Regions from separate parts of the Mesorhizobium onobrychidis genome, predicted to be linked through region 1. Evidence: predicted binding sites of a transcription regulator. Region 1 holds the regulator's gene; the other holds the start of a gene.
What was found. The regulator LexA, encoded in region 1, represses DNA repair genes until DNA is damaged. The targets are predictions, from matches to a motif close to TGTTCNNNNTGTGTTCNG.

Region 1 (9,103 bases):
TGTGCGCCAGCAGATCGTCGAGGCGGTTTCGGACGGCCTCAAGGCCCCGGATACTTTCTTGAAGGCAGTCGCGCTTTATCGTGGCGAAGACCGCACCATTGACTATCTGACCTTGCCGAAATCGCTGGTCGAGCCGATTGAAGCGCCATCCGACACTGCGCTTTCAGCTTATTTCGAGGAAAACAAAAAGACCTATGCGGCGCCCGAATACCGCAAATTCTCCTATGTCAGGCTCGAGCCGCAAGACATCATGGATCTGAGCGCCGTGACCGACCAACAGGTCAGCGACGACTACAACAAGAACAAGGGGCGCTACACCACGCCGGAAACGCGCACCATAGAACAGCTCGTGTTCAAGACGCCTGATGCCGCGAAGGCCGCGCTCGATTCACTCAAGACCGGAGCGACCTTCGACAAGATCGTCGCCGCCGAGGGCAAGACGCAAGCCGACACGCTGCTCGGCACGCTGTCCAAGGACAAGATCGCCGACAAGGCGGTGGCGGATGCGGCGTTTGCGCTCAATGTCAACGAAGTCAGTCCGGTCGTTCAGGGCGCCTTCGGTCCGGTGCTGCTGCGCGTCACCGACATCAAGCCCGAAGTGGTGAAGCCGCTGGCCGAAGTGTCCGCCGATATCCGCAGGGATCTGGCGCTGGGCGAGGCAAGCCGCATTCTGTTGGACGTGCATGACAATTACGAAGATATCCGCGCTTCGGGCAGCACGCTCAAGGAAGCGGCCGAAAAACTCAAGCTGAAGGTCGTCACCATCGACGCGATCAATCGCACCGGCCTGAGGCCGGACGGCACCATCGTCAAGGACCTGCCGGAATCGCCGGAGCTCATCAAGGCGGTGTTCGACGCCGAACCCGACACCGAGAATCCCGACCTCACCACCGCCGACAACGGCTTCGTGTTCTACCAGGTGGAGTCGATCACGCCGGCCCGCGACCGCACGCTGGATGAAGTCCGCCAGAAGGTGGTGGCCGACTGGACGGCTGCGGAAACGACCAAGCGGCTCACCGCAAAAGCGGGCGAACTCGAAAAGCGTCTCGATGCCGGCGCCACGCTCGATGTGATCGCGAGCGAGCTCAAGCTCGAGAAGCAGACCAAGCGCGGCGTCAAGCGCGAGGCGGACGACGTCGATTTCGGCAAGGAAGGGGCGGCTGCGATGTTCGGCGAGGGCCAAGGCGGGACCGGATTGATCCCCTCGCCCACCGGCGACGGACAGATCCTGTTCAAGATCGCCGAAGTCTTCGAGCCTGCCGGAGCCGACGCCAGCTCGGTGCCGGACGAGGCGCAGAAATCCTTCACCTCCGGCATGTCCGACGACCTGCTCGACCAGCTGGTGGCGCAGCTGCAGACGCAATACGACGTTCGGATCGACCAGACCGCCGTTGCCCAAGCCCTGACCAGATGAGCGCGCTCAAGACCCATATCGCCAAGGTCGCCGCCGGCAATTCCCTTTCCTTCGACGAGGCGCGCGAGGCCTTCGACATCATCATGTCGGGCGACGCTACGCCCGGCCAGATCGGCGGCTTCCTGATGGCGCTGCGCGTGCGCGGCGAGACGGTGAGCGAGATTTCCGGCGCCGTCGCCACCATGCGCGCCAAGATGCTGCGCGTCGACGCGCCCGCTGGCGCGATCGACATCGTCGGCACCGGCGGCGACAATTCGCACAGCGTCAACATCTCGACCGCATCCGCCTTCGTCATCGCCGCCTGCGGCGTGCCAGTGGCCAAGCACGGCAATCGCGGACTGTCCTCGCAGACCGGCGCCGCCGACGTGCTGACCGCGCTCGGCGTCAAGATCGATATCCCGCCGGAAACGATCGGCCACTGCATCCACGATGCAGGCGTCGGCTTCATGTTCGCGCCGGCGCATCATCCGGCGATGAAGCATGTCGGCCCGATCCGCGTCGAGCTCGGCACCCGCACCATCTTCAACCTGCTTGGCCCGCTCTCCAATCCGGCTGGTGTCGTCAGGCAGATGGTTGGCGTCTTCTTGCCGGAATGGATCATGCCGGTGGCCGAGACGCTGAAGGCACTGGGCGCCGACCACGCCTGGGTCGCCCATGGCGACGGCTATGACGAGATCACCACCACCGGTGAAACCCAAGTGGCCGAACTGGTCGGCGGCGAGATCCGCACCTTTACGCTGACACCGGAAGCGGTTGGGCTGAAGCGGCACACCAAGGACGAGTTGCGCGGCGGCGATGCCGCCTACAACGCCCAGGCGCTGCGCGACATGCTGGGCGGCGCTGCCGGCGCCTTTCGTGATACGGTGCTGATGAACGCCGGCGCCGGGCTGGTGGTGGCGGGCAAGACGACGACGCTTGCCGACGGCATGGCGACGGCGGCGCAAGCCATCGACAGCGGCCGGGCGCTGAAAGTGCTCGACCGGCTGGTCGAGATTTCGAACGGATAGAGCCGTGTCTGATATCCTGCGCAAGATTGAAGCCTACAAGCGCGACGAGATCGCCGCGGCGAAGGCGCGCGTGCCGCTTGCCGAGATCAAGGCGCGGGCGAAGGACACCGATGCACCGCGCGGCTTTCTCTCGGCTCTTGAAGCCAGGCGCAAATCCGGCAGCTTCGCGCTGATCGCCGAGATCAAGAAGGCGAGCCCGTCCAAGGGCCTGATCCGCGCCGATTTCGATCCGCCGGCACTGGCCAGGGCCTATGCGAAAGGTGGCGCCGCCTGCCTTTCGGTGCTGACCGACGCGCCGTCCTTCCAGGGTGCGCCTGAATTCCTCACCGATGCGCGCAACGCCGTGACATTGCCCGCCTTGCGCAAGGATTTTCTGTTCGAGCCTTATCAGGTGTTCGAAGCCCGCGCGTGGGGCGCTGACGCCATCCTGATCATCATGGCGAGCGTCGATGACGCCGTGGCCAGCGAACTCGAAACGACGGCGTTCGAACTCGGCATGGACGCGCTGGTCGAAGTGCATGACGAGGCCGAGACGGAACGCGCGCTGAAACTGTCATCGCGGCTGATCGGCATCAACAACCGCAATCTCCGGACGTTCGAAACCAGCATCGAGACCTCGGAGCGGCTCGCGACGATGATGCCGGCAGACCGGCTGCTGGTCAGCGAGAGCGGTATTTTCTCGCACGAAGACTGCCGCAGGCTGGAACGGAGCGACATCGGTACGTTCCTCGTCGGCGAGAGCCTGATGCGGCAACAGAATGTGGCCACTGCGACGCGCCTGCTTTTGACGGGCAAGGCGCCCGCCATTGCATCGGCCCGAAAATCGGAATCGATTTTCGGAGAGCACGATGCATAGATTCAAAGTGTTAAAGCGTACTTTGCGCGTCCAGACAGACGCACGTCGCTCTAAGGTGACCTGACGATGACGGCCGCCCTCACCCATCTTGGCGCGAAAGGCGAAGCCAATATGGTCGATGTCGGCGACAAGGCGGAGACGACGCGCACGGCAATCGCCGAAGGTCTTGTCGCGATGCGGCCCGAAACGCTGAAGATGATTCTCGACGGCGATGCCAAGAAGGGCGACGTGCTGGGCACGGCGCGCATCGCCGGCATCATGGCGGCCAAGAGGACGCATGAGCTGATCCCGCTCTGCCATCCGCTGCTGTTGACCAAGGTATCCGTTGACATCGAACCGGACGCGACGCTGCCAGGCCTGAAGGTCACGGCGCTGGCCCGCGTCACAGGTAAGACCGGCGTCGAGATGGAAGCGCTGACCGCCGTCTCGGTCGCCTGCCTGACCATCTATGACATGGCCAAGGCGGTCGACCGCGCCATGGTGATCTCGGGCATCAGGCTGGTGGAAAAGACCGGCGGCAAATCCGGCGACTACAAGGCGGACGCCAAGGGGGCAGGCCAATAATGGCACTGCTTCCGGTCGCCGAGGCGCTCGAGCGCCTGCTTGAGGATGCTGCGCCCTTGCACGCTGAATGCGTCGCCCTGATGGACGCCGCCGACCGCGTGCTGGCGGAGCCGCTTCTGGCGCTCCACACCCAGCCGCCGTTCAACGCGTCCGCCATGGACGGCTATGCCGTGCGGGCCGAGGACGTCGCGTCCGTGCCCGCAAGACTTTCGGTGATCGGCATGGCGCCGGCCGGACGCGGCTTTGCCGGAACAGTCGGCCCGGCGCAGGCCGTGCGCATCTTCACCGGCGCGCCGCTTCCTGCAGGCGCCGACACCATCGTCATCCAGGAGAATGTCCGCGACCGCGGCGGCGGCAGCGTCGAAGTGACCGCGTCGACGGTTGAAGGCCGCAACATCCGCCGCCTCGGGCTCGATTTCTCGAAGGGCGACGTCCTGCTGGAGAAAGGCCGCCCGCTTGATCCGGCGGCATTGTCGCTGGCGGCGTCGGCCAACCACCCGCAGGTCAGCGTGGTGAAACGGCCGCTGGTCGCCATCATCGCCACCGGCGATGAATTGCTGCCGCCGGGCAGCGACCTTGGCCCCGACCAGATCATCTCGTCCAATGCCTATGGCGTCGCCGCCGCGGCCCGCTCGGTCGGCGCCAGCGCGCTCGATCTCGGCATCGCCCCCGACCGCAAGGAGGCGATCGCCACGCTGGTGAAACAAGCGGTCGACGCAGGCGCCGACGTCATCGTCACGCTGGGCGGCGCCTCGGTCGGCGACCATGACCTGGTCCATGACGTGCTGACCGGTGAAGGCATGACGCTCGATTTCTGGAAAATCGCCATGCGGCCCGGCAAGCCGCTGATGTTCGGGCGGCTGGGCGACATCCGCTGCATCGGCCTGCCTGGCAATCCGGTGGCGAGCCTGGTCTGCACGCAGCTCTTTCTGAAGCCGCTGCTTGCGCGGCTCGGCGGCCGCGCCTTCCGGCAGGACATGCGTCAGGCGCGGCTCGGCGCCGCCATGCCGGCCAACGATCTCAGGCAGGACTATGCACGCGCCGTGGTGAGCGAAGAAGCCGGCACGCTGCTGGCGACCCCGTTCGGCATCCAGGATTCCTCGATGCTCAAAATGCTGGCCGACGCCAACGGGCTGATCGTGCGCGAGCCATTCGCTCCCCCAGCCGCGACGGGCGCCGCGTGCAGCGTGCTGATGCTACGCTGAACAAAACGTCAACACATTCATTAAACTTTAAACGGTTGCGGAACACAACTGGAACAGATAGTGTTTGTTCTGGGTTTGTTTTTCTGATTCTGTTGGGGGTCGCGATGCTGACACGCAAACAACATGAACTGCTGATGTTCATCCACGAGCGGCTGAAGGAAAGCGGCATTCCGCCCTCGTTCGACGAGATGAAGGAAGCGCTCGACCTCGCCTCGAAGTCGGGGATCCATCGGCTGATCACGGCACTGGAGGAGCGCGGTTTCATTCGCCGCCTGCCCAACCGCGCCCGCGCGCTGGAGGTGCTGCGCCTGCCCGATTCGATCGCGCCCGGCCTCAATGCGGCGCGCAAATTCTCGCCAAGCGTCATTCAGGGCAGCCTTGGGCAGGGCAGCCTCGGACGACAGATCAAGCCGGCGCCTTCACGCATGCCTGCGGCCGGCAACGACGATGACGTCGTTGCCACCGTCTCGATCCCGGTGATGGGCCGCATTGCTGCCGGTGTGCCGATCGACGCCATCCAGCACCAGACGCATTCGATCTCGGTGCCACCGGACATGATCACCGGCGGCACGCACTACGCGCTGGAGGTCAAGGGTGATTCGATGATCGAGGCCGGCATTTTCGACGGCGACACGGTTATCATCCGCAACGCCGACACCGCCCAGCCTGGCGAGATCATCGTCGCCTTGGTCGACGAGGAGGAAGCGACGCTGAAGCGGTTCCGCCGCAAAGGTGCCTCGATCGCACTGGAAGCCGCCAATCCGGCCTACGAGACGCGCATCTTCGGGCCGGACCGGGTCAAGGTGCAAGGCAAGCTCGTTGGACTGATCCGGCGTTACTGAACGGCAGGCTTTTTGGGTTTCTCGGCCCTGCGGTATGGCGGCAGGCCCCTTGCCTCGCGCGAAAATCTCCGCTGCTCATGCCAAGGCCTATATGGCTGTCTGACGGCAAAATGGATTTCTGCGCGCGTCGTCGCCGATAGCGGATCGAAGAAGACGGCGGCACTGCCCATGCGAGCGAGCTGCCGTTTTGTGACGACGAGAACCAGCGGATTGCGGCAGGGATTGTAATAGGCTGTGGCATCGTCGATGACGATCAAATCCGCAAAGGCACAGGCTGGCCGTGCGGTTTTGCGGTCGTCGGCGAGCGCGATGATCGCGCCGGACGGGTGCCGGGCGAGGCACAGGCCGGCAGTGCAGTAGAAGGGCGCTCCCGGCGGCAGGTCGGCCGGGTCGGCGATGTCGAACCGCACGTCTCCTTTTTCGAATGTCTCCGGCTCGACAATGGTCGCTGAAACCAGCGCATGTTTCCAGTTGTCGGTGGTGAATTCGTTCGACCGCACCCGGTTGACGGCAAGTTCGCCGCCGCCGATCGGCAGCGCCACCAGATGCGCATCTTCCGAAATCAGCACGTCGGGGGTGCGCGTCTCGGAAATCGTCAGCAAGCCGGCGAGCGCAAAGGGAAGTGCCGCAAGCCGCAACCATGTCGTCGCCATCGTGGCGATGACCAGGGCGACCGCCACCAGCAGAACCGACTGCAACGAGATCAGCCCGACTGCATCGACCGGCGACCGCTCGGAGATCCATCCCGATATTGCAATCATGGCCGTCAGCCCCTTGCCCATCATGTATAGGAAAGGGCCGTCGAAGCCGAAAGGCATTGCCAAGGCGCTGACGACGGCCAGGAACATGACGACCGTGACGATCGGCATGACGGCCAGATTGGCGAACAGGCTGAGCGGCGAGACGCGCTGGAAGTGCCAGATGGCGAAGAGCGCGGTGGCGCTGCCGGCAATGATGGAGGTCATTGCGATGGTACCTGTACCAGCGGCGAGTTTTCGCGTGACGAAAGCGATCGGTGACCGTCGCTGTGGCGGCGTCGTGGCCTTGTCGGCACGATAGTCGGACCAGCCGGCATAGGCGCCCACGAGAGCAGCGGTCGCGGCGAAGGACATCTGGAAGCTTGGGCCGACCACCTCGTGCGGCGACACGACGATGACAGCGATGGCTGAAATCGTCAGATTGCGCATGGTGAGTGCCGCCCGGTCGAACAGCACGGCGACAAGCATTACCGCCAGCATGATGAAGCTGCGTTCAGCCGCGACCACGATACCGGAAAAGATCAGATAGGCAGCGATGGAAACGAGTGCGGCAGCAGCCGCATATTTTTTGACCGGCCGGCGCGACGAAAAATCGGGAAGCAGCGCAAAGGCGCCGCGCAGCAATCCCATGATGGTGCCGGCGACAAGGGCCATGTGCAGGCCGGAAATCGAGATGATGTGGTAGATGCCGGTGCGCCGCATCGATTCGTTTATCTCTTCGGGAATGCCGGCACGCACGCCGACGATCAGCGCGGCGGCAATCTCCCCCTCGGCGCCACCGATGCTGTCCCTGATATGGTCGGCGATGGTTTCGCGCGCCTTTTCGATCGAGGAAGAAAGCCGCGCGGCGAACGGTGCATCTTCGGAAACGACGATCTTCGGATTGCCGAGGAAAAAGCCACTGGCACCGATACCGGCGAAATAGCTGTCAAAGGAGAAGTCATAACTGTCCGGCCTAACCGGGCCAGTCGGAGGCAGAAGCCTCACATAGCCGGTTGCCACCGAGCCTGAGGTCATCTCAGCGGGAATTTTGCGTGCCGAAACCCTGACACGTTCCGGCGCATAACGCAGTGTCGGCCGGGCGGTCGACATCACGTCGATGGTCAGCCTGATCCGGCCGTTCGCCATCTGATCGAGCCTAACGACACGGCCGGTGAGCTGGGTCTGGATTTCCGAACCGAGCATCTGCGTTCCCACGCGCCAGGTTTCAACCTTGGCGGCGAGTACACCGAGTGCACACAGCAACGCTGCCATGAAGCACAAATGCGTTTTGCGCCATGAGCGCGTCACCGCCGCACACAATGCCGTGAGGACCACGACGGCAATGGGTTGCGGAAAGTCCGGTTCGACGGCAAGCGAAAAATAGACGATCACCCCGCATGCCAGAAAAACCGGCACCAGCAGGAAGGCGACGCCGCGGTCTAGTTCCAAGCCGGCTGCCGAGGCCACGCTGTTGCGGATACCGGATGGTGAAAGATGGCTGAGCTGTAGATAGAAACGAATGACAGGCCCGGGTGTTGGAGCCGGTGTTGGCGCGGCGCGGTCCGGCGAAAGAGGCTGAATGCCCGGGTGCGACGCAGGCAGCGAAACGGGTAGCGGCTCGGCGTGGGGAACGTCGGCAAACAGCGATCGTTCGCTGACGCTTGTGGTCGCGCCCTCGCTCTCGTCCGCGCCGCGGCCTGGTCCAGCCATCGGGTCTGCCCCTTGCGCCCTTGACCTCCTATGCTACATGAACGCGCGACGCGCGAAAGTCCGTGCAATCACATCCGTTTCCTGCGCTTGCCTGAGAGTTCCATGTCCGACAAGGTCGTCACCCGTTTTGCCCCCTCGCCCACCGGCTTCCTGCATATTGGCGGGGCGCGCACGGCGCTGTTCAACTGGCTGTATGCGAAACACACCGGCGGCACGATGCTGCTGCGCATCGAGGACACCGATCGTGAGCGTTCGACCGATGCGGCAACCGCCGCCATCCTCGACGGGCTCGCCTGGCTCGGCCTCACCTGGGACGGCGAGCCGGTATCGCAGTTCGAGCGCGCGCCGCGCCACCGCGCGGTCGCCGAGGAGTTGGTGCGCATGGGCAAGGCCTATTACTGCTATGCGACGCCGGCTGAACTGGAAGCGATGCGCGAGAGCGCGCGGGCCAAGGGCTTGCCTCCCCGCTATGACGGCCGCTGGCGCGACCGCGACCCGTCGGAGGCGCCGGCCGGCGCCAAGGGCGCGATCCGCATCAAGGCGCCGGCCGACGGCGAGACGGTGGTGCATGATCTCGTGCAGGGCGAAGTCCGCTTCCCCAACAAGGATCTCGACGATTTCATCATCCTGCGCTCGGACGGCAATCCGACCTATATGCATGCCGTCGTCGTCGACGACCACGACATGGGCATCACCCACATCATCCGCGGCGATGATCATCTGACCAATGCCGCCCGCCAGATGGTGATCTATCGAGCCATGGGC
Region 2 (9,103 bases), 550 kb from region 1:
CGGCCAGCCGTCGCGCGGATTGACGAGGCGTAGTTCGGCAAGGCCGAAGTTCGCCATGGCGCGCGCGACCATGCCGATATTCTCGCCGAGCTGCGGCTCGACCAGGATGATCGCCGGGCCTGTGGCAGGAAGGATGTCGTTGCTGGCTTGCATTCTCTCAATGAACTGCTGTTTGCGGCATTTCGGCGTCCCCTGCCATATCCGGCCGCGAAAATGAAGCTTTCGCAAGGAACGCCCGATGCCACAGTCGAGCCCGCTAGTGTGGATCGCCGTTTGCGCGGCCAAAAATGCTTTGATATACGGGCCGCATCCCCGGCCAAAGCCATGCGGGCAAGGCCGTTCCGATCCCCAACAATGAGGCATTCTTTCCATGGCGAAGATCAAGGTGGCGAACCCGGTCGTCGAACTCGACGGCGACGAGATGACCCGCATCATCTGGCAGTTCATCAAGGACAAGCTGATCCACCCCTATCTCGACCTCAAGCTTGAATATTACGACCTCAGCGTTGAGCACCGCGACGCCACCAACGACCAGGTGACCATCGATTCGGCCAATGCCATCAAGAAACATGGCGTCGGCGTGAAATGCGCGACGATCACGCCCGACGAGCAGCGCGTTGAGGAATTCGGGCTGAAGAAGATGTGGAAGTCGCCGAACGGCACCATCCGCAACATCCTCGGCGGCACCATCTTTCGCGAGCCGATCATCATGAAGAACGTGCCGCGGCTGGTGCCCGGCTGGACCAAGCCGATCATCGTCGGCCGTCATGCCTTCGGCGACCAGTACCGCGCCACCGACTTCCGCTTTCCCGGCAAGGGCAAGCTGACGATTAAGTTTGTCGGCGAGGACGGCAAGGTGATCGAGCATGACGTGTTCGATGCGCCGGCCGCCGGCGTCGCCATGGCCATGTACAATCTCGACGACTCGATCCGCGAATTCGCCCGCGCCTCGCTGAATTACGGCCTGCTGCGCAATTACCCGGTCTACCTCTCGACCAAGAACACCATCCTCAAGGCCTATGACGGCCGCTTCAAGGACATTTTCCAGGAAGTCTACGAGGCGGAGTTCGAAGCCGAGTTCAAATCCAAGAAGCTCTGGTACGAGCACCGGCTGATCGACGACATGGTCGCCTCCAGCCTGAAATGGTCGGGCGGCTATATCTGGGCCTGCAAGAACTATGATGGCGACGTGCAGTCGGACACGGTAGCGCAAGGTTTTGGGTCGCTCGGCCTGATGACCTCGGTGCTGATGACGCCGGACGGCAAGACGGTGGAGGCGGAGGCCGCACATGGCACCGTCACCCGTCACTATCGCCAGCACCAGAAGGGCGAGGAAACCTCGACCAATTCGATCGCCTCGATCTTCGCCTGGACGCGCGGCCTCACCCATCGCGCCAAGCTCGACGACAATGCCGAGCTGAAGCGTTTTGCCGAGACGCTGGAAAAAGTCTGCATCCAGACCGTCGAGGCCGGTTTCATGACCAAGGATCTGTCGCTGCTGATCGGTCCCGACCAGCCATGGCTTTCGACCACCGGCTTCCTCGACAAGATCGACGAGAATCTGCAGAAGGCGATGGCCTGATCCGACGGGCGACATGAGCAAGCCCGTCGTCTACGGGGCGGACAACAGCGTCTATGTGCGCATGGTCCGCCTCGTGCTCGAGGAAAAAGGCATCGACTACGAACTTGTGCCGGTCGACATCTTTGCTGCGGACGGCGTACCGGGCTGGTATTTCGACCATCAGCCGTTCGGCCGCATCCCCGCCTTCGAGCATGACGCATTCCGCCTCTATGAGACCAGCGCGATCGCCCGCTATGTCGACGAAGCGTTCGACGGCCCGGCGTTGCAACCGATCGAAGCCCGACCTCGCGCGCGTATGAACCAGATCATCGGCATGCTCGACGCCTATGCCTATCGGGCAATGGTCTGGGATGTCGCCGTCGAGCGGCTGGAGAAAGAAGCGCCCGACGAAACGCTGATTGCCGACGGGCTTCGGCGGGCGAGCACGGCGCTGCGGGCGCTTTCTTCGCTGAAAGCTCCCGGGCCATGGTTGATGGGAAACCAGCTTACGCTGGCCGACCTACATGCAGCACCGATCATCGGCTATTTCGTCAAGGTCACTGAGGGGCAAAACCTGCTGGCCGAGTTTGCAGACATTCACGATTGGTGGACGCGCATCGCAGGGCGTGCGAGCGTTGCCAACAATCTGACCTAACACCGGGGGCGCTCCATGGTTGAACACTCTCACCAGGACGCGCTAACGGTGGCCAGAATAGTCAGGGTCAACCACGCCGGCGAGTTCGGCGCGATCAGAATCTATTCGGCGCAGATTCTTGTCTCGAAGCGTTTCTGGCCGCGTTGCGTGCCGTCTTTGTCAGAGATGCTTGGGCATGAGCGCAGTCATTGCGCTGCTTTCCTAGCAGCGATGCCGTCGCGACATTCGCGACCGTGCCGCGTGATGCAATTCTGGAGCTGGGGCGGCTGGCTACTGGGTTTCCTCACTGCCCTGCTCGGCCCGCAAGGCATCTGGGCCTGCACCGCAGCGGTCGAAGCGGCGGTGCACCGCCATCTCGACGATCAGCTATTCTTTCTTGCCGGACGCGATCGCGAGTTGCACGGCATCATCCTGTCCATCCGCGAAGAAGAGCTTGCCCATCTCCGTCACGCCGAAGTGCAGCTGAGATCGCCCGGACCGTTGCTGAACCTCCTGCGCGCAGCGATCTCCGTCACCACCGACTGCCTGATCTGGTTGTCCCCCTGGGGCGACTCCACGCGAATGACGCGCGCCCTGAAGGCAGCAAAGCATGCCTGACGGGCGCTATGCGGCTTCCAGCGCCGCTTTCACCGCAGCGATCGCATTCTCGGCTTTCGAGGCATCTGGGCCGCCGGCCTGAGCCATGTCAGGCCGACCGCCGCCGCCCTGCCCGCCCAATGCGGCGGACGCCACGCGGACCAGATCGACGGCGCTGAAGCGGCTGATCAGGTCGTCGGTGACGCCGACCACGACGCTGGCCTTGTTGTCCTCGCCGGCGCCAACGAAGACGACGACGCCGGAGCCGAGCGACTTCTTGCCGGCATCGGCCAACGGCTTCAAATCCTTTGGCGAAACGCCCGACACCGCCTTGCCGAGAAAACCGACACCGGCAATGGTCTCGTTTTCCGCAGGCACACCGGCGGGCGAGCGGTCGCCCAGCGCCAGCTTCTTGCGCGCCTCGGTCAATTCCTTCTCAAGCTTCTTGCGCTCGTCGAGCAGCGCCTCGACGCGGCCCGGCACGTCGGCCGGCGAAATCTTCAGCGTGGCAGCGACCGCCTTCAGCCGTTTGTCCTGTTCGTCGAGATGCTTTCTGGCCGCCTCTCCGGTCAGCGCCTCGATGCGGCGCACGCCGGCAGCGACAGCGCCTTCCGACACCAGCCGGACCAGGCCGATATCGCCGGTGGCGCCGACATGGGTGCCGCCGCACAGCTCGACAGAATAAGGCTTGCCGGCCTTGTCGCCGGCAACCCCTGTGCCCATCGACACGACGCGGACCTCGTCGCCGTATTTTTCGCCGAACAGCGCCATGGCGCCCTCGGCGATCGCGTCGTCGACGCTCATCAGCCGCGTCGTCACCGGACTGTTCTGCACGACGATCTCGTTGGCCATCGCCTCGACGCGTTCCAACTCCTCGGCCGAAATCGGTTTCGATTGGGAAAAGTCGAAGCGCAGCCGTTCCGGCGCAACCAGCGAGCCCTTTTGCGCGACATGAGTGCCGAGCACCTCACGCAGCGCCTCATGGACAAGATGGGTCGCCGAATGGTTGGAGCGCAGCCGCGTGCGCCTGATATGGTCGACCTTGAGTTCGACCGCGGCACCGGTCTTGACGATGCCCTTGGTGACCTTGCCGAAATGCACGAACAGGCCGTCGCCCTTTTTCTGGGTGTCGGTGACCTCGATCGCAAACCCCTCGCCTGACATGACGCCGGTGTCGCCCACCTGGCCGCCGGACTCGCCATAGAACGGCGTCTGGTTGACGACGACGCCGACGCTCTCGCCGGCTGCGGCGCTGTCCACCGCGATGCCGTCCTTGACCAGTGCCTGAACGATGCCTTCCGCCTGTTCAGTGTCGTAGCCCAGAAACTCGGTCGCGCCTGACTTCTCACGCACCGCGAACCAGACGGTCTCGGTGGCCGCGTCGCCGGAGCCGGCCCAGCTCTTCCGCGCCTCGGCCTTCTGCCGCTCCATCGCCGCATTGAAGCCGTCGAGGTCGACCGAAACGCCGCGCGGACGCAGGGCATCCTGGGTGAGGTCGAGCGGGAAGCCATAGGTGTCATAGAGCTTGAACGCCGTCTCACCGTCGAGCCGGTCGCCGCTGCCGAGCGTCTCGGTTGCGTCGGCAAGCAGGCCGAGGCCGCGCGCCAGCGTTTTGCGGAAGCGGGTTTCCTCGAGCTTCAGCGTCTCTGATATCAGCGGCTGGCCGCGCACCAGTTCGGGATAGGCCTGACCCATCTCACGCACCAGCGCCGGCACCAGCCGCCACATCAACGGATCACCGGCGCCCAAAAGCTGTGCATGGCGCATGGCGCGGCGCATGATGCGGCGCAGCACGTAGCCGCGGCCTTCGTTCGACGGCAGCACGCCGTCAGCGATGAGGAAGCTCGATGCGCGCAGGTGATCGGCAATGACGCGGTGGCTCGCCCGATTCTTGCCTTCCGCCTTCACGCCGGTCGCCTCTTCCGAGGCGCGGATCAGCGCCTTGAACAGGTCGATGTCGTAATTGTCGTGCTCGCCCTGCAGGACGGCGGCGATGCGCTCCAGGCCCATGCCGGTATCGATCGACGGTCGCGGCAGTTCGATCCGCTCCGCCTTCGTCACCTGCTCGAACTGCATGAAGACGAGGTTCCAGATCTCGATGAAACGGTCGCCGTCCTCATCCGGGCTGCCGGGCGGGCCGCCCGGAATGTCGGCGCCATGGTCGTAGAAGATTTCCGAGCACGGGCCGCAGGGACCGGTATCGCCCATCGCCCAGAAATTGTCGCTGGTGGCGATGCGGATGATCCTGTCCTCCGGCAGCCCGGCGATCTTCTTCCAGAAGTCTGCGGCCGCGTCGTCGGTATGGTAGACGGTCACCAGAAGCCTGTCCTTGGCGATGCCGAACTCGCGGGTGATCAGGTTCCAGGCGAGCTCGATGGCGCGCTCCTTGAAATAATCGCCGAAGGAGAAATTGCCGAGCATCTCGAAAAAGGTGTGGTGACGGGCAGTGTAGCCGACATTGTCGAGGTCGTTGTGCTTGCCGCCGGCGCGCACGCATTTCTGCGAGGTCGTGGCGCGCGAATAGGGACGGGTTTCAAACCCGGTGAAGACGTTCTTGAACTGCACCATGCCGGCGTTGGTGAACATCAGCGTCGGGTCGTTGCGCGGCACCAGCGGGCTCGACGCCACGACCTCGTGACCCTCTTTGCGGAAATAGTCGAGAAATGCCGACCTGATCTCGTTGACGCCACTCATTAATACTGCCTTTTCGAGAGAACCGCCGATTGCCGGCGGAAAACAGACATGGCCTTTTAGCGGTCGCACCGCACCCTGTCCAGAAACACGGAATTGCTCCAAATCGTAGCCTTGGCCGGCTGTTCGGAATGGCCAGAGCCACCGCCAAAAACGCAAACCGCCGGCCCAAGGCCGGCGGCATGAACACATCGATACACCAACTCAATTCGGGATACGTGAACTCAAACGGATATTCTGGCTGGCACAGCCTGCATCCTACATCGCGCCCGCTTCGTCCTCGAAACCGTCGTCTCCGCCTTCGGAACCACCATTCTCGAGGAATTTCTCGGCGATAAGTCCGGCATTCTGCCTCAGCGCCAGCTCGATTTCGCGCGCCGTGTCGGGATTGTCGCGCAGGAACAGTTTTGCATTCTCGCGGCCCTGGCCGAGACGCTGCGAATTGTAGGAGAACCAGGCGCCCGACTTCTCGACCACGCCGGCCTTGACGCCGAGGTCGACCAGCTCGCCGGTCTTGGACACGCCCTCGCCATACATGATGTCGAATTCGACCACCTTGAAGGGCGGCGCCAGCTTGTTCTTGACCACCTTGACGCGGGTCTGGTTGCCGACAACCTCGTCGCGGTCCTTGACCGAGCCGATGCGGCGAATGTCGAGGCGCACCGAAGCGTAGAATTTCAGCGCGTTGCCGCCAGTCGTGGTCTCGGGCGAACCGAACATGACACCGATCTTCATGCGGATCTGGTTGATGAAGATGACCATGGTGTTGGAGCGCGAAATCGAGGCGGTCAGCTTGCGCAGCGCCTGGCTCATCAGGCGGGCCTGCAGGCCCGGCAGCGAATCGCCCATTTCGCCCTCGATTTCGGCGCGCGGCGTCAGCGCCGCGACCGAATCGACCACCAGCACGTCGATGGCGCCGGAACGCACCAGCGTGTCGCAAATCTCCAGCGCTTGCTCGCCAGTGTCGGGCTGCGAAATCAGCAGGTTTTCGAGATCGACGCCGAGCTTGCGGGCATAGACCGGATCGAGCGCGTGCTCAGCATCCACGAAGGCGCAGATGCCGCCCTTCTTCTGGGCCTCGGCCACCGTGTGCAGCGCCAGCGTCGTCTTGCCCGAGCTTTCCGGCCCGTAGATCTCGACGATGCGGCCGCGCGGCAGGCCGCCGACGCCAAGCGCGATGTCGAGGCCAAGCGAACCGGTCGGCACCGTTTCGATCTCGACGACCTGCTCGTTTGCGCCGAGCCGCATGATCGAGCCCTTGCCGAAGGCACGCTCGATTTGCGACAGCGCCGCGTCCAGAGCCTTTGATTTATCCACTGCTTTGTCCTCTACAAGCCGCAAAGAATTCTGAGCCATGATACATCACCCCTTGGTCGTCAATGAAGGCCGGACAATCCGTAATCCTTATCAATTTGTACCGTTTTTGTTCTCGTCTGGCAAGGGGAGACAAACGATTGAAAAACAAACAATATCCGGATTTGTTCTTTTTTTGTTTCGTGTTTTCACCCCAGGATGTATCCCGCTTCACCCGCAGGATTCTGCTGGGCATCTTGCGAATCGCGCCTCCGGTTGCCGGGTTCCGCCTGACAACCTAGTCTCACCCGGCAACAGCAAAGGTCATCTCGCCGGCATGATGAAGTCGCCGACAATCCTGGCCGTGGGCGGCGCCTATATAGATCGGCGCGGCCAGGTTTCGGGCGCCTTCGTGCCGGCGGCGTCAAATCCCGGCACCATGCGCGAGGCTGTCGGCGGTGCCGTCTTCAATGCGCTGCGCAGCGCCGTGCGCCGCGGCGTCTCCGGTTCGCTGCTTTCGGTGCGCGGGGGTGATGTTCTGGCCGATACGGTCTCGCGCGCCATCACTGCGGCCGGCATTGCCGATCTGTCCGTGGTGTTCCTCGATCGCACGACGCCGAGCAACACGGTACTGATCGACGGCGACGGCGCGCTGATCGTCGGCCTTGCCGACATGGCGCTCTACGACCTGGCGCTTCCCAAGCAGATCCGCCGTGCCAAGGTGCGCGAGGCGATCAGCACCGCCGATGCGGTCCTGTGCGACGCCAACCTGCCGTCGACGGCGCTGGAGCGGCTGGTGACGCTTGCCGCCGGCAAGCCGGTCTTCGCCCTCGCAGTCTCGCCCAACAAGGCGGCGCGGCTCGCACCGGTGCTGGGCAGTCTGGCGATGGTCTTCATGGACCGGCGCGAGGCCATCGCACTCGCCGATGTCGGTATCGACACGGCGGAGCGAGATATCATCGACTGCCTGAGGCGCGCCGGCCTCAAAGGCGGCGTGGTGACGGCGGATGACGCTCCGGTGCTGGGTTTCGACGAAGCCGGCGCCTTCTCGATCCTGCCGCCGAAAAAAGTTGCGGACGGCGCCGCCGATGCGCTGGCGGGCGCAACGGTCGCCGCCCTGCTGCGCGGCCTGACGCTGCGCGCGGCGCTGCGCGACGGCGTTGCCGCAGCAATGCTCGCGATCGAAAGTGCCGAGCTTGTGCCGGTCTTTGCGGCGGCAGACTTTGCCGACGCGCTAGCCCTTGTGCCCGAGCCGCAGAAAATTGGCATGAGCTGATGACCAGTGGAGAGGCAGCCTATTTGCCGGCACGCAGCCCCGCTTCATAGGCCCGGCGTGCCCAGACCGACATCTCATCCGGATCGTCGAAGGCGCTGTCGGGAACGCTCCAATACGGCATCGACACCAGCTTGCCGTGCCGCGACCCCGTATAGGTCCATTGCCGACAGCCGGCCGCCTCGAATTCGGGCGCGCTTTCCGCGTCGGCCTTCAGCATCAATTCGCCACGCACCACGATGGCGACGATAACGCCGTCAAAATAGATGCCCTTGCCGCCGAACATCTTGCGAATGCTGACCGGGCCGAGGCCCTCGAAAAGTTCGGCAATGCGTTCATTGTCCATGCCGCGATCATGTCACCCGGATTTCCCCTTGTCATCGCCGCAACCGGCACCATCCTGACAAGTTGAAAATCAACTTTGTCGGAGTTTTTCATGCCGCTTCTTCTCAAAGGGTCCTGCCGGTGCAATGCTGTCCGCTTCGAGGTGGAAAGCCACACGCCGGTGCCATTCATGCTCTGCTACTGCTCGATCTGCCGCAAGCAGCAGGGCGGCGGTGGCTTTGCCATCAATCTCGGCGCCGATTTCGAGACGCTGATAATCAAGGGCAAGCGCAATCTCGGCGTCTATCAAGCCGAGATCGAGGACGACGAGCATCCGCAATGCGAAATCTCGTCAGGCGAGCGGAATTTCTGCAGGAAATGCGGATCGGCACTCTGGCTCTACGACCCGACCTGGCCGGAGCTGGTCCACCCCTTCGCCTCGGCGATCGACACAGACCTGCCGAAACCGCCTGAAAAAGTGCACCTCATGCTGAAATACAAGGCGAACTGGGTCGTGCCCGAGATCGGCAAGGGCGACAAGGTCTTCGATGTCTATCCGGAAGAATCAATCGCCAGATGGCACAAACGAACGGGAATGTGGGTGGATTAGCTATTTGCGTGGCGCTGAAGTTTTGACGAATCGGATGGTGCGGCGCTGGCGGATATTGTGCCCAGGCGATTGGCCGAAACCCTGTTCCGTCGTCATCCTGGGGCGTCGCTTCGCTCCTGC

Region 2: a site for LexA is predicted at 6,963-6,980, ahead of recA (recombinase RecA). Genes of this name have one in related genera too.

The regions. Positions count from the first base shown of each region.
Region 1 covers NZ_CP062229.1:4,207,498-4,216,600, reverse strand. The annotation lists gene IHQ72_RS20920 (SurA N-terminal domain-containing protein) at 1-1,414, shown strand, start outside; gene trpD (anthranilate phosphoribosyltransferase) at 1,411-2,421, shown strand; gene trpC (indole-3-glycerol phosphate synthase TrpC) at 2,426-3,277, shown strand; gene moaC (cyclic pyranopterin monophosphate synthase MoaC) at 3,344-3,841, shown strand; gene IHQ72_RS20900 (molybdopterin molybdotransferase MoeA) at 3,841-5,046, shown strand; gene lexA (transcriptional repressor LexA) at 5,151-5,888, shown strand; gene IHQ72_RS20890 (ComEC/Rec2 family competence protein) at 5,882-8,338, opposite strand; gene gltX (glutamate--tRNA ligase) at 8,441-9,103, shown strand, end outside.
Region 2 covers NZ_CP062229.1:4,754,992-4,764,094, forward strand. The annotation lists gene IHQ72_RS23715 (RNA methyltransferase) at 1-153, opposite strand, end outside; gene IHQ72_RS23720 (NADP-dependent isocitrate dehydrogenase) at 371-1,582, shown strand; gene IHQ72_RS23725 (glutathione S-transferase family protein) at 1,596-2,216, shown strand; gene IHQ72_RS23730 (demethoxyubiquinone hydroxylase family protein) at 2,232-2,813, shown strand; gene alaS (alanine--tRNA ligase) at 2,820-5,486, opposite strand; gene recA (recombinase RecA) at 5,742-6,839, opposite strand; gene IHQ72_RS23745 (carbohydrate kinase family protein) at 7,114-8,052, shown strand; gene IHQ72_RS23750 (TfoX/Sxy family protein) at 8,072-8,395, opposite strand; gene IHQ72_RS23755 (GFA family protein) at 8,486-8,983, shown strand.